One region of the Streptomyces sp. SCSIO 30461 genome, then DNA from elsewhere that is predicted to be linked to it. Evidence: riboswitches for the same ligand, from Rfam matches in the RefSeq annotation. Region 1 holds a riboswitch; the other holds the start of a gene.
The links. Region 1 has a riboswitch for thiamine pyrophosphate ahead of V1460_RS26850 (FAD-dependent oxidoreductase). Riboswitches for the same ligand answer to the same signal wherever they lie in the genome.

Region 1 (7,571 bases):
GTCGCCGAGTCGACATCATCGCCGATGACGTCCGGCACCCGGATCATGCGAGGGCCCTTGGAGACGGTGAGCGTGACGGTGTCCCCCGCGGCCAGCCGGGCGCCTTCCGCCGGCACCTGAGCGGCGACCGCACCCGCCTGCTCGGGGGAGTGGACGCGCTCGGGCGCGATCCTGACCTTCAGCCCGGCCTCCTCCAGTGCGGCCGTGGCGTCGTCCACGGTCTCGCCGACGATTCCCGGGGCGCCGATCGGCGCGCCCTTGCTGACGACCAGCGCCACCGCCGAGTCCGCGCGCACACCGATGCCGGCCACCGGATCCGAGTCGGTGACGGTGCCCTGCGCGGCATTCTCGTCGAACTTCCTGGTGACCGCGCCCGGAGCCAGACCGGCCTTGCGCAGGGCATTGCGCGCGTCGGCGAGGTTCAGCCCCTGCAGCTTGGGGACGTCGACGATCTCGGGCCCCCGCGAGATCACCAGCGTCACCGAACCGTTCTGCCGGATGCGCTTGCCCTGTGCGGGGTCGGCGGCCATGACGGTCCCGCGCTCGTAGATGTCGCTGTAGTCCTTCCTGGACGGCTCGACGTCCAGGCCGGCGTCGGTGAGGCGCTTCCTCGCCTCCGCCTCGGTCTTGCCGAGTACGGAGGGCACCCGGGTGAATTGTCCTGAGTTGACGTACCAGACCCCCGTGCCCACCCCGAGGAGCAGCAGCGCGGCCACGACCACCGCGAGCACGCTCCGGCGGGGGCGCTGCCACCGACGCGGCGGAGCGAAGCCCTCGGGGGCGTCGGCCGGCAGCACCAGGCGGCTGGTGTGCTCGACGCCGCCCTGCTGGGCGGTCCCGTGCCCCACTGCGCCGTGCCCCGCCGGGACCTGCCCCGATGGGACCGCACGCGGGATCACACTCGTACGGTCGCCGGCGGCGTCGTGCTCCACGGCTCTGGACTGCGGCGGTACGGCGTCGAGCTGCGCGTCGCTCAGACCGGCGCGCGCCCCGCGCGTGAGGGCCAGCAGCGCGACCGCGTCGGCCGGGCGTGACTGTGGATCGCGGCCGGTGGCGGCGGCCACCAGCGTGTCGAGCTCGGTGGGCAGCCCCGGCACGGCGGCGGACGGTGCGGGCACGTCCTCGTTCAGATGCTGGTAGAGGACCTGAGCGGGGGAGTCACCGGTGTGCGGCTTGGCGCCGGTCAGCATCTCGTAGAGCATCACGCCACAGGCGTACACATCGGCCTCGGTGCCGGCCGTGCCCGACTCGATCTGCTCCGGTGCGAGGTACGACACGGTCCCGAGCACCGAGCCCGTGGTGTTCGTCACGGAGCCCACGGCCCTGACCAGGCCGAAGTCGGCCACCTTGACCCGGCCGTCGTCGCCTATGAGCACGTTCTCCGGCTTCATGTCGCGGTGCACGAACCCGGCCCGGTGGGCCGCCCCGAGTGCCGCGAGTACCGGCTCCAGGATGTCCAGCGCGGCCCGTGCCTGGAGCGCGCCACGTTCCCGCAGCACATCGCGCAGATTGCACCCGGGGACGTACTCCATCGCCAGGAAGACGTACGCGCCCTGCGCCCCCTGGTCGTACACCCCCACCACATTGGGGTGGGACAGCCGGGCCACGGACTTCGCCTCACGGATGAAGCGCTCGACGAAGGACGCGTCCGCGGCGAGTTCCGGGTGCATCACCTTGAGGGCGAGTACCCGGTCGAGCCGGATGTCCACGGCCCGGTAGACCGTGGCCATCCCACCGACGGCGATGCGCGCGTCGACGCGGTAGCGGCCGTCGAGCAGCTGCCCGACGAGAGGGTCCTGAAGGGTCGTATCCACGCAGGCGAGTCTACGAGCCGTTCAAGGGACCGTTCTCCCTCAGGACCGCCCCCGGCACCGTACCGCAGCGCGCCTGTGACGCATCGGGAGTGGAAGCCCGCCCCCGGTGGGTAGCCTCAGCGCCCGTCGGCCGCCCACGGGCCACCGACAGCGCGCCACGGCACGGGATCGGCCGCTCAGAAGGCCGGGCGCTCCGGATCCAGTGCGGCGCGCCCTTCGACCGGGGATGACGCCTGGGCGAAGTGGCGGCGCGGGATCCTGCCCGCGCGATGCGCCAGGCGGCCGGCCTCGACCGCGTGGCGCATCGCCGCGGCCATCAGCACCGGCTCCTGCGCGCGGGTGACCGCCGAAGCGAGCATCACCGCCGCGCAGCCCAGCTCCATCGCCAGGGCCGCGTCCGATGCGGTGCCCGCCCCCGCGTCCAGGATCACCGGGACATCGGCCTGCTCGGTGATCAGCTGGAAGTTGTGCGGGTTGCGGATGCCGAGCCCGGAGCCGATCGGTGAGCCCAGCGGCATGATCGCCGCACAGCCGACCTCCTCCAGCTTCCGAGCGAGCACCGGATCGTCGTTGGTGTAAGGCAGCACGAGGAAGCCGTCGTCCACCAGCACCTCGGCGGCGTCGAGCAACTCCACCGGGTCGGGCAGCAGGGTGCGCTCGTCGGCGACCACCTCCAGCTTGATCCAGCGCGTGCCCAGCGCCTCCCGCGCCAGCCGTGCCGTGAGCACCGCCTCGCCCGCGGTGAAGCAGCCGGCGGTGTTCGGCAGCACCCGGATGCCCAGCCGTTCCAGCACCGACAGCACGGAGCCCCGTACGGTCGGATCCAGCCGCCGCATCGCCACGGTCGTCAGCTCCGTGCCGCTCGCGACCAGCGCGCGCTCCAGGACGTCGAGACTGGGCGCCCCTCCCGTACCCATGATCAGCCGGGACGAGAACTCGACGCCGCCCAGGGTGAAACGGTCGTCCGCCACGGCCCCGGTCACCCGCCCTGCACCGCGGTGAGGATCTCCACCCGGTCGCCGTCGCCGAGTGGCGTCACCGGCCACTCGCTGCGCGGGACGACCGACTCGTTCACGGCCGCCGCGACACCGGAGCACGCCGCCGTCAGCGTCGCGACCAGCGTGTCCAGCGTCGTGCCGGCGGCGATCTCCCGGGGCTCCCCGTTGACGGAGACGGTCGGCTTCACGGTCATGCTCATACGGACGCCTCCTGGCGTGCGGGGGAGAAGCGGTGGGGGGTGAAAGGGCGGGCTTCTTCCGGCAGTTCCCCGGAGACCAGGGCGTCGGCCAGGGCGTCGCCGGTCACCGGGGTGAGCAGCACGCCGTTGCGGTAGTGCCCGGTGGCGAGCAGCAGTCCGGGGAGCTCGGTCGGCCCGAGCAGCGGCGCGTTGTCGGGTGAGCCGGGGCGCAGCCCCGCGCGGGTCTCGGTGAGCGGCAGTTCGGTGATGCCCGGCACCAGCTCATGGGCGTCGCGCAGCAGCTCGTACACCCCTCCGGCCGTGACCGTGGTGTCCCAGCCGAGTTCCTCGCTGGTCGCACCCACGACCAGCTCACCGTTCGCACGGGGTACGAGGTACACCTGGCTGCCCCGCACCACGGCCCGCACGGTCCGCGACAGGAACGGGGCGCGGGGGGCCGGCACCGCGAGCCGCAGCACCTGCCCCTTCACCGGGCGTACCGGAGGCAGGATCTCGTCGGGGACTCCGGCCAGCCGGCCGCTGAGACTGCCCGCGGCCAGCACCACCTGATCCGCGTCCACCTCATGCGACACGCCGGCGGGCTCGGGCGACGCGCCGGCGGGGCTCTCGCCGGGCGGCGTGCCGGGTGGGCCGAGCAGCGCTCCGGTGGCACGGTTGCCGTCGACCGTGAGCCTGGTCGCCCATGCGCGGTGGAAGGCCACCCCCGCCCGCTCGCAGGCCACCAGCAGGGCACTCGCGAGCCGCCGGGGGTCGATCTGGTGGTCGCCGTCCACTCGAAGCCCGCCCCTGACCCCGGGGGCGAGCATCGGTTCGAGTCGGCGGCAGTCCCGGCCGGTGAGCCACACCGAGTCAAGACCGCAACGGCGCTGGAGCGCGTGCAGCTCCCGCAGATGGGCGCGGTCGTCCGCGTCCAGCGCGACCGCGAGGGTGCCGCAGGCGCGGTAGCCGGTGTCCTGCCCGCTCGCCTCCTCCAGCTCAGCGACGAAGTCCGGATAGCGCCGGGCGGAGGCGAGATTGAGGCCGAGGAGGGTCTCCTCCCCGTAGTGCAGCTCGGTGACGGCGGCCAGCATGCCGGCGGCGACCTGTGCGGCCCCGCCACCGGGGTCGGGGTCGGCCAGCACCGTGCGCAGTCCGCGCTGCGCCGCCCGCCAGGCCGTCACCAGGCCGATGATTCCGCCCCCGACGACCAGGACGTCAGCGGTCGTCCGTGGATGCACGGGCATCCGGACCCTCCCTTCGCCGGCATGACCCGGATCAGGTTCGTACGGTCGGAGGCCGCCTCAGCCTCCCTCTCAGCCCGGTGCGGCCGGGCTCCCGCGAGTAGCAGTACGGTGGTCAGCCTAACTCCGCCCGGCAACACGCAGTAAGGGAGCCCGCACCGTGGCCCGTTCGCTCGACGGACTCGTACTCGCCCCCGCCGCGGACCAGGCTCCCGGCCAGGTGGGCACCAGGACACGGTTCGCCTATCACGAGCTAGACGGTCGGATCTGGGCCGACTACGCGGGTGGCGACGTGGTCAGGGGACATCTCGTCGGCACCCGTGACGGTGACCGGCTCGATTTCCGCTACGTCCAGCTGAAGGGGGACGGAACGACGTCTTCCGGACACTGTGTCTCCACGGTGGTCCAACTCCCGGACGGGCGGGTGAGGCTGGAGGAGGCCTGGGAGTGGGAGTCCGAGGAGGGCCGGGGTACGAGTGTCGTCGAAGAGCTCCCGGCAGAGCCCGCCGCGGCAGGGGTTGCGGTCCACCGGCAGCCGGAACCTTCTTGACGGCTCGTCAGGTGACTAGGCTGGTCCGGTGAACGAGCACACCGCACAGCACCGGGTCGTGATCGCGGGGGCCGGGATGGCCGGGTCCCAGACCGCGGTCGCCCTGCGCGATCAGGGCTTCACCGGCAGCCTCACCCTGATCGGCGCCGAGCCGCACCAGCCCTACGACCGGCCTCCGCTCTCCAAGGCCGTGCTGCTCGGCAACGCGGAGGGCTCCGCGCTCGACGTCGACTTCGAGGCGATCGATGTCGAACTCCACCTCGGCCGCGAGGTCAGCGGACTGCGCCCGGACGCGCATGAGCTCGACACCGAGGCGGGCCCCGTGCCGTACGACACCCTCGTGGTCGCCACCGGTGCCGAGCCCCTCACGCTGCCCGGCACCGAAGGGGTCAAGGGAGTCCACCTGCTGCGCACGCTGGACGACGCGCGGCGGCTGCGCCCGGTGCTGGAGCGCAAGCACGACATCGTGGTCGTCGGGGCGGGCTGGATCGGGGCGGAGTTCGCCACAGCCGCCCGTCAGGCAGGCTGCGCGGTAACCGTGGTGGAGGCGGCCGACCGGCCGCTCGCGGGCGTTCTGCCGGCCGAGGTGACCGCGCCCATGGCCGGCTGGTACACCGAGAGCGGCGCCTCGCTCATCACCGGCGCACGGGTTGCCGCGGTCGAGCCAGGGGCGGTCGTCCTCGCCGAGAGTGCCGGTGTCGAAACCGGTGTGGGGACCGGTCCCGGTGCCCGCGCCGGGGCAGGTGCCGGGGGCGCGGGCGGCAGGCGGCTGAACGCCGACGCGGTGGTCGTGGGTGTGGGCGCGCGTCCGGCGACCCGCTGGCTCGCCGGCTCGGGCATCGCCCTCGGGCCGGACGGCTCGATCACCGCCGACGAACGGCTGCGCACCACGCTGCCCGATGTCCACGCGGTCGGCGACTGCGCCTCCTTCCCCTCGCGGCGCTACGGCAGGCGGCTCCTCGTGCACCACTGGGACAACGCCCTCCAGGGCCCGCGTACGGTCGCCGCCAATGTGCTGCGTGACCTGCGGGGCGAGCCGCCGCTGAGCTACGACCCGGTGCCGTACTTCTGGTCCGAGCAGTTCGGGCGCTTCGTGCAGTACGCAGGCCATCACGAAGGGGCCGGAACACTCGTTTGGCGGGGTGACCCGGCGGTGGGTTCCGGCTGGTCCGTGCTGTGGCTGAGAACGGCGGACGACGGGCGTCACGTGCTGGCCGCCGTGCTGGCGGTCGGCAGGCCCCGAGACGTGACCCAGGGCAGGCGGCTCATCGAGGCGGGCGCGCGGCTCGACCCCGCCCGTGCGGCGGACCCCGGGGTCCCTCTGAAGGCGGCAGTCGAGTAGGGCCCGGCTACCGACTGTCAGTGCGGGATGGCAGGCTTGTCCTGTGACCGAGATTGACGCAAAGATCGATGCCCTCGTCCCCGCCTGGCTTCACCTGCCTGACATCGCGGAAATGCTCGACGTCGAGGTGACGCGTGTGCGCCAGCTCGTCAAGGAGGGTCAGCTGATCGCCGTGCGCCGCGGCGAGAACCGGACACTTCAGGTGCCGGCCGCCTTCATCAAGGGCGACAAGGTGGTCAAGGGACTCACCGGCACCCTGACCCTGCTGAGGGACGACGGCTTCACCGACGAAGAGATGCTGGAGTGGCTCTTCACCCCGGACCCCACCCTGCCGGGCACCCCCGCCGAGGCGCTCAGCGAGAATCGCGGTACGGAGGTGAAGCGCCGGGCCCAGGCGCTCGCCGTCTGAACCTTCCCAACCGGCGGATCCGTCCAGGCTCCTGTCCCGCCGATCCACACCGGATGCGCCGGATGCACCGGATGCGCCGGATGCGCCGGATGCGCCGGATGCGCCGGATGCACCGGACAAGGGTCGATCGGCGGAGTGCGGCCGGTCCGCCGGGCAGCGGCGTGTTCGGCGGACCGTGTTCCGTGAGCGGTCCGCCGTCCACCGCCGCAGCTGTCCGCACCGGGCAGCCGACAAGCCAACCAGCCACGGGGGAACAAAGCCATGTCCACCGCTCGCGCGCGTCTCTCCGACGCCCGGCTCTATCTCTGCACCGACGCCCGCAGGCGCCAGGGCGACCTGCCCGAGTTCCTGGACGCCGTGCTGTCCTCCGGCGTGGACATCGTGCAGTTGAGGGACAAGGGCCTGGAAGCCGGAGAGGAGCTCGACCACCTCGCCGTCTTCGCCGACGCCTGCCGCCGCCACGGCAAGCTGCTCGCGGTCAACGACCGGGCCGATGTCGCACATGCCGTCGGATCCGACGTGCTGCACCTGGGTCAGGGCGACCTGCCGGTTCCGGCGGCCCGGGCCATCATCGGCGGCGAGGTGCTCATCGGGCGTTCCACGCACACCCCGGAGGAAGCCGCCGCAGCGGCCGTGCAGCCGGGAGTCGACTACTACTGCACGGGGCCCTGCTGGCCCACGCCCACAAAACCGGGCCGCCTGGCGCCCGGGCTCGATCTGGTGCGCTGCACGGCCGCGCTCCCGCAGGACCGCCCCTGGTTCGCGATCGGCGGTATCGACGCGGGCAACCTGGAGCAGGTGTTGGAGGCCGGGGCCCGCCGCGTCGTCGTCGTCCGGGCGGTCACCGAGGCCGACGACCCAGGCGCTGCGGCGGCCGATCTCAGCATGCGGATACGCGGATACGGGAACCAGGCGGCTCCCGTCCTAAAGTAAACCTTTGGTGTCCGATGGGTGGACATCGGTTGGGTCCCCCGGTAGCCCCCGCTAACCTGCGAATATGGCCCTTGGCACAGCTTCGACCAGGACTGATCACGCGCA
Region 2 (7,571 bases), 5.8 Mb from region 1:
GGGCCTGATCGACTCCGACGGCAACTGGGCCGCCGGCAACACCCGGCTGTGGTTCCTCGGCGACTTCACCGACCGCGGTCCCGACGGGATCGGCGTGATCGACCTCGTCATGCGGCTCTCCGCGGAAGCCGCGGCGGCAGGCGGCTACTGCAAGGCCCTGATGGGCAACCACGAACTCCTGTTGATCGGCGCCAAACGCTTCAGCGACACCCCGGTCAACTCCGGCGCCGGAACCGCCACCTTCCAGGCCGCCTGGCTCCTCAACGGAGGCCAGAAGAACGACATGGACCGGCTCCAGGACGTCCACCTCCAGTGGATGTCCCGGCTGGACGCGGTGGCCGAGGAGGACGGTCATCTGCTGCTGCACTCCGACACGACCGCGTACCTGGAGTACGGCACCACCATCGAGGAGGTCAACGACACCGTCCACGAGATCCTGACCCGAAACGACGCGGACGAGTGCTGGGACCTGTTCCGCAAGTTCACCAAGCGCTTCTCCTTCCGTGACGACGAGGAGGGACCGGAAGCGGTGCGCGAACTGCTCGCCGCATACGGCGGCACACGTGTCGTGCACGGCCACAGCCCGATCCCCTATCTCCTCGGGCAGGTCGGGACCGAGGACGCCGCCGACGGCGAGGAAAGCTCAGGGCCGGTGGTCGACGGTCCGCATGTGTACGCGAGCGGGCTGGCGATCGCCATGGACGGCGGAGTGACCATGGCCGGAAAACTGCTGGTGGTCCGGCTTCCACTCGCCGACTGAGGAAATTTCACGGCGATACGACATCAGCGATTTCCGGAAACCCCCTGTCACCCCGTGCCGTGACCGCTCTACCATCGGCTTATCCGTAGCAGGCTCTCCTCCGTTTCCGCCCAACCGCCCACCCAAGCGGGCGATACGGCCCTACGGAGCATCGGGGGATGCAGATGAAAAGCGCTCCGCACCTGCTGTCCGAGGATCGCGCCGCGTACGAGCGGATCCTCGATGACGTGCTGCGCCAGGCACACGACCGCCCGGATCTCGCCGCGGTCGGTGAACGGCTCAACACCGAACAGCTGCGCACCATGGCGCTCGGCGCCACCGCACTGATAACCAGCGCGGCCGCCGCCGAGTACGAACACTTCGTCAAGGTCCGCGAAGAACTGCGCTCTTCCCACGCGCCTTCATCCGCCGACGGCAGCACGATCGACCTCGCTTCGTCCGACCTGTCGGAACCCGGCTCAGGCGCCGGCCTCGGCGCGGTGCTCACCGTGCTGGCACCCGTACTGGCCGGTACCACCGCGGTGATCCTGCTCTTCGTGGGCTATGTGCTGAAGGCCCTCAAGCCCGAACCGTCCTTCGCCCGGACCTTGCTGGCAGCAGGCTGGTTCTTCGGGGCGCTCACAGCGGTGAGCCTACTCGCGGCGGTGATAGGGCTGCTGATCACCGCACTGCGCAACAGCGCGACGGAGGTTCCCGCCGACGAGACAAGCGGCGTGGTCCCGGAGGAGGTGGCGGAGGTCGCCCGGGCCCGCGAAGCCTGGCGCCACGCGCTACTGGAACGAGGCGTCATCCCGTTCCTCCGCTCCGCACTGGCCGACCCGAGCGCAGGTGTTTCGTCCGGCACACCCCGTCCGCTCAACCGCATCCCGAAGGTCGGCTACAGCGGCCCCGACTTCACCAGCCCCAGCGAGGGTTCATCGGGCTCGTCCCGTCCGGCCTTCACCAGCCCGGACTTCACCAGCCCGGACTTCGGACCGCCGGAACACCAGCCGGACTAGGGAAGAACGACCCGAACGCACCCAAGCCGAACAGCATGGTCGTCGCAGCTTCGGCTGTCGTCACCGACGAACAGGGGCGCATCCTGCTCCAGCGTCGACGCGACAACGATCTGTGCGCCCTTCCCGGCGGGGGCAAGGCGGACCGACGACTCCCCGGAATATCGTCGGTCAGCCTCGTTTGCGCAGGTCAGTCAGCCAGCGGAAGATAGACGCGGTTACCGGAAGCCGCGAACTCCTTTGACTTCTCCAGCATCCCGGCCTCGATCTCCTCCGGTGTAGCCTCCGAGTCGCCGCCGAACTGCTCTGTGATGCTTCTGCTGATCTTCATCGAGCAGAACTTCGGCCCACACATCGAGCAGAAGTGCGCGGTCTTCGCCGGTTCCGCGGGCAGTGTCTCGTCATGGAACTCCCGCGCCGTGTCCGGGTCCAGAGCCAGATTGAACTGGTCCTCCCAGCGGAACTCGAAGCGGGCGTCCGACAGAGCGTCGTCCCACTCCTGGGCACCCGGGTGGCCCTTGGCGAGGTCGGCGGCATGGGCGGCGATCTTGTAGGTGATGACGCCGGTCTTGACGTCGTCCCGGTTCGGCAGGCCCAGATGCTCCTTGGGCGTGACGTAGCAGAGCATCGCCGTGCCCCACCAGGCGATCATTGCGGCGCCGATGCCCGAGGTGATGTGGTCGTAGGCGGGCGCCACATCCGTCGTCAGGGGGCCCAGGGTGTAGAACGGCGCTTCCTCGCAGATCTCCTGCTGGAGGTCGATGTTCTCCTTGATCTTGTGCATCGGGACGTGCCCCGGCCCCTCGATCATGGTCTGCACGTTGTGCCGCTTGGCGATCCGGTTGAGCTCGCCCAGCGTCCTCAACTCGGCGAACTGCGCCTCGTCGTTGGCGTCCGCGATCGAGCCAGGCCGCAGTCCGTCGCCGAGCGAGTACGTCACGTCGTACGCGGCGAGGATCTCGCAGAGCTCATCGAAGTTCTCGTACAGGAACGACTCCTTGTGGTGCGCGAGGCACCAGGCCGCCATGATCGAGCCGCCGCGCGAGACGATTCCGGTCTTGCGGCGCGCGGTCAGCGGCACATACCGCAGCAGCACTCCGGCGTGGACCGTCATGTAGTCGACGCCTTGCTCGGCCTGCTCGATGACGGTGTCCTTGTAGATCTCCCAGGTCAGCTCCTCTGCCCTGCCGTCGACCTTCTCCAGGGCCTGGTAGAGCGGCACGGTGCCGATCGGCACGGGGGAGTTGCGCAGCACCCACTCGCGGGTGGTGTGGATGTTGCGGCCGGTGGAGAGGTCCATGACCGTGTCCGCGCCCCAGCGGGTCGCCCAGGTCATCTTCTCCACCTCCTCTTCGATGGAGGAGGTCACGGCGGAGTTGCCGATGTTGGCGTTGACCTTCACCAGGAACCGCTTGCCGATGATCATCGGCTCGATCTCGGGGTGGTTGACGTTCGCCGGGAGCACGGCGCGCCCGGCGGCGATCTCCTCGCGTACGACCTCGGGGGAGACGTTCTCCCGGATGGCCACGTACTCCATCTCCGGGGTGATCTCACCGCGGCGGGCGTACGCGAGCTGGGTCACCGCCTGTCCGCCGCGGCCGCGGCGGGGCTGGCGCGGGCGGCCCGGGAAGACCGCGTCAAGGTTGCGCAGCCCGCCGCGCGGCGAGGTGTGCTTGATCCCGTCGTCCTCCGGGCGGACGGGGCGGCCGGCGTACTCCTCGGTGTCTCCGCGGGCGATGATCCAGTTCTCGCGCAGCGGTGACAGCCCGCGGCGGACATCGGTGTCGGTGTGCGGATCGGTATACGGTCCGGACGTGTCGTACAGGGTCACGTCCTTGCCATTGGTGAGGTGCACCTGACGGACCGGCACGCGGATGTCGGGGCGTGAGCCCTCGATGTATCCCTTGTGCCAGCCGATGGACTTCCCGCCCTCGTTCTCACCCTCGTTCGGGCCGGAGGGGGGCATGCGTGTGTCCTGAACGGTCATCGTGACCTACTCCCTACGCCGGCATTACCCGGTAACAGGTTCGGCGGTCGGCGCAGCTGGTCTCAGCGCCCTCTCAGCCCGGTGCTCCGAGCTCCCGCGTGTGCAAAGGTGTCACCACGCTAGCGCCCCGTCTGGCGTGCTGAACAGTGGGCCCCCTCCGGGGTTGGGATGATCTGGCGGTGACTTCCTCGCCGCAGCCCCATGGACCCGACCACGAGCCGGATGGCGCCCACGGCCCCGGGCACACTCCCGTGCCCGTCCACGCACACAGCCACGGGCACGGACCGGCCGCGCCCGTGTCGCGTCATCTGCGACGGATCATCGCCGCGGTGGTGATCCCCTTCGCCGCCGCCGTGGCGGTGGGTCTGGTGGTGCTGTGGCCGGGCGGTGCGCCGGACCACGAACGCACCGGTGTCGGCTTCGACCGACAGACCGAGCAGGGGCGGGTGGTGCGGGTCGAACGGGTCGACTGCGCCGACGTGAACGCCGGACAGGTGCCGCCTACCGGGGACACCACCACCCCTGAGGGGCGCGCCGATCCAGACTCGCAGCAGGATGCGTGTGGAAAGGCCACCGTCGAGGTCACCACCGGTAAGGACAAGGGGCGTACGTTCGTCGAGATCGTGCAGCCTGACTCCTCACGGCAACTTCAGGCAGACCAGGGTGTGGTGGTGGCCTACGCCCCCGACGCGCCCCGCGAGCTCCAGTACTCGGTCACCGATGTGGACCGGGAGCTGCCGATGGCGCTGCTCGCCGGACTCTTCGCGCTCGCCGTGGTCCTGGTGGGGCGGATGCGCGGGGTGATGGCACTGATCGCGCTGGCCGTGAGTTTCGCTGTGCTCACCCTCTTCATCCTGCCCGCGATTCTGCAGGGCTCGAATCCGCTGGCGGTGGCGGTGGTCGGGGCGAGCGCAATCATGCTGATCGCGCTGTACATGTGCCATGGGGTCTCAGCCCGCACCTCGGTAGCGGTGCTGGGAACCCTCATCTCGCTGCTGCTGATCGGGCTGCTGGGTTCGCTGTTCATCGGCTGGGCGGTGCTGGGCGGGAACACGGACGACAACACCGGTCTGATCCACGGTCTCTTCCCGGAGATCGACATGTCCGGTCTGCTGCTCGCCGGCGTGCTCATCGGTTCGCTGGGTGTGCTGGACGATGTGACGGTGACCCAGACCTCGGCCGTGTGGGAACTGCACCAGGCCGATCCCACGATGGGTCCGCGCAAGCTGTACCAGTCAGCGATCAGGATCGGCCGGGACCATATCGCGTCAGTGGTCAACACCCTCGTACTCGCTTACGCGGGCGCGTCATTGCCCTTGCTGCTGCTGTTCTCCATCGCGCAGTCCAGCGTAGGCACGGTCGCCACCAGCGAGTTGGTGGCCGAGGAGATCGTGCGGACGCTGGTGGGCTCGATCGGACTCGTCGCATCGGTCCCGCTGACGACCGCGCTGGCTGCCCTGGTGGTCTCCGCCGACCGCCCGGGCACCACTACTGCCGGTGCGGCAGCACCGGCTCGCGGCGGCAAGGGCCGTCGGCGCCGTAAGTGAGCAGCACGGGCACGCGGATCCCCACCGGAAGTCCTCAACCGGCGTTCTCCTCCGCGAGGATGCGCCCGAGTGTCTCCTCCAGATGCTCCTCGAAGTCGCCGAGTGTGCGCTCCTGGCCGAGTGGCACGAGCTTGTCCGTGCGATCGAGGAACGCGACGAGGGGAGCGGCGCTCACCCGGAACAGCGCCCTCTCGGTTCCGACTTGGAGCCGGATGGCGACCTCGGAGCCCGCCTCCGAGCCGGTCGGCGCGATGCGCACATCGCCCTCTCCACTGGGTGCGCCCATGCCGTCCAAGAGCAGCTCGCGGGCGAAGGCCCAGGTTACGGGGGCATCGCCGGGCAAATGGAAGGTCATCCGAACCGCATACGGATCCTCCGTGTCATATCGGAGTTCCACCGGGATCCGAAAGGACAGCTCCTCGGAGACCAAGAAGCTCATCAGGACCTCGGCCCGAACAGACTCGCGCATCAGTACCCCGCAGTAGATGAAACGGCCAAGGAACGCCTTGCACTGGCCCTCTTGCCCGACATGGTGCTGCACATGCCCGGAGATCACAAGGAGTGATTTTTCAGATACTGACAGAGAGCGCCCATCAAGCGGGATGCCGCGTGCATATTCCATTTGCGCCCATCAGGGCGTGGCCACCAGGAAGGCCGAGATAGGCATGGTGAGAAGCGGCATTCCCGCCCACCAGGACCCTCGCCCGGCCGGATGGATTCATGTCCACCTTCCCCCGAGCGGGCTAACACGGGTCTTCGAATTTAGTGGGGGTGCGCCTGCCGTCGGCTCCGGCGGGTGGTCGCACAGCGTGAGCGTAGGCGCTGGTTGGCGCGGTTGCGGAAGCCGAAGGCGTTACGCGCTTCGAGCTTGATGAGGCGGTTGTTGCCTTCGGAGGCGGCGTTGGTGATGCCGGTGGTCAGGTAGGTCTCGATGCCGTCCCACCACTGCTCGATGGTCTCGGCGAGGGTGAGGAGTTCGTGCAGGTGGGCGTGGTCGGCGACGTGGGTGAAGAAGCGGTGGCGGGCGGCGGAGATCGCGGAGCGGTCGGGGGCGTGGTGGGTGCGGCTGACGGCCAGGCCGAGGAGGTCGCGCAGGAGTTCCTTGGCCTGCCAGGCCGCGTGGATCTGCCGGCCGTAGGTGCCCATGTACTCCAACTCGGTCTTCAGGAGGAGGCGTTGGTCTTCGGTGAGGTCTTCTTTGTTGCGGCGCAGGAGTTTGCGGACGGTGTAGATGCCGTCGCCCTTGCGGGCCCGGCGGCCGTGCTGCCGCCAGGTGAGGCGTCGGCGCAGGTCGGCGAGGTGGCGCTGGGCGAGTTGCACGATGTGGAAGCAGTCGACGACCACGGTCGCGTGCGGCAGGGCACGGTGGACGGCGGCGCGGAAGGTGGAACACAGGTCGATGGCGACGTAGCGCACCTGTGCCCGCCAGGATGCGGGCTGGGAGCTGAGCCAGTCGGCGACCGAGGTGGCGTTGCGGCCTTCGACCTGCCCGAACAGTCCTTGCCCGCCGATCACGTCGACGAAGCCGATGTGCCAGGCGTCCGCGACCAGTTCCCACTTCTGCGTGGCCGGGTTCTGGGCCCAGACCGGCTTGCCCCGCCGGGTCTCGTCGATCCCGACCGCCTCGGTCGCGGGCGGCGTCTCGGGCAGGACCGTCGCGGCGTAGTCCTCGAAGCATCGCTGCACGATGGGCCAGCTCAAGGACAGGTCGCGGCCGGCCTGCACGACGGTGCGGGATCCGTCGCAGACCGCGGCCCCCGCCGCCCGGCGCAGGGCGGTGGTGGTGCGCATCCCGGCGGGCACCGCGTGGATCGCCTCGGTGAACGAGCCGCGCTCGCACGCGGGTTCGGCGCAGTACCAGCGTGCCTTGCGCCACCGGATACTCACAGGGCGTCCACCGCAGGGCAGGTGCCGGGGCCGGGTGGTGCGGTAGTCCTTCAGCCGGGTGGCGAAGACCCCGCACGAGGGGCAGGCCCGGGCGGAGTCCTCGCTCGTGACCACGTACACCGTCGAACCGCCCGCCCCGTCGTCCTTGACCTGCGTCACACTCACCCCCTCCAGCCCCAGAAGTCGCGTTGCCGCTTCGTTGATGCCGGTATCGTCGCTGTTCAAGCCCGTGGGGTTTCATGATCGGTTGCCTAGACAACAACCATGATCACGAAGGCCCGCGGGCTCCTTGCGTCCAGGGCGCCCGCACCCCAACCACCTCACACAGCGTGACCGGCGAGCGCGCCCGTCACCGCCGCACCCCCCACTAAATTCGAAGACCCGCTAACACGCGT

Region 2: another riboswitch for thiamine pyrophosphate. It lies ahead of thiC (phosphomethylpyrimidine synthase ThiC); the one in region 1 lies ahead of V1460_RS26850 (FAD-dependent oxidoreductase).

What each region holds. Positions count from the first base shown of each region.
Region 1 is NZ_CP146101.1:5,983,500-5,991,070, reverse strand. It holds gene pknB (Stk1 family PASTA domain-containing Ser/Thr kinase) at 1-1,814, opposite strand, end outside; gene V1460_RS26860 (thiazole synthase) at 1,991-2,785, opposite strand; gene thiS (sulfur carrier protein ThiS) at 2,794-3,012, opposite strand; gene V1460_RS26850 (FAD-dependent oxidoreductase) at 3,009-4,235, opposite strand; TPP riboswitch at 4,227-4,340, opposite strand; gene V1460_RS26845 (hypothetical protein) at 4,393-4,782, shown strand; gene V1460_RS26840 (FAD-dependent oxidoreductase) at 4,859-6,124, shown strand; gene V1460_RS26835 (Rv2175c family DNA-binding protein) at 6,168-6,533, shown strand; gene thiE (thiamine phosphate synthase) at 6,795-7,466, shown strand; gene metF (methylenetetrahydrofolate reductase [NAD(P)H]) at 7,531-7,571, shown strand, end outside.
Region 2 is NZ_CP146101.1:189,502-197,072, reverse strand. It holds gene V1460_RS00900 (metallophosphoesterase) at 1-760, shown strand, start outside; gene V1460_RS00895 (hypothetical protein) at 919-1,758, shown strand; partial or broken gene V1460_RS00890 (NUDIX domain-containing protein) at 1,794-1,892, shown strand; gene thiC (phosphomethylpyrimidine synthase ThiC) at 1,946-3,742, opposite strand; TPP riboswitch at 3,736-3,850, opposite strand; gene V1460_RS00880 (YibE/F family protein) at 3,922-5,289, shown strand; gene V1460_RS00875 (SsgA family sporulation/cell division regulator) at 5,324-5,758, opposite strand; gene V1460_RS00870 (ISL3 family transposase) at 6,052-7,401, opposite strand.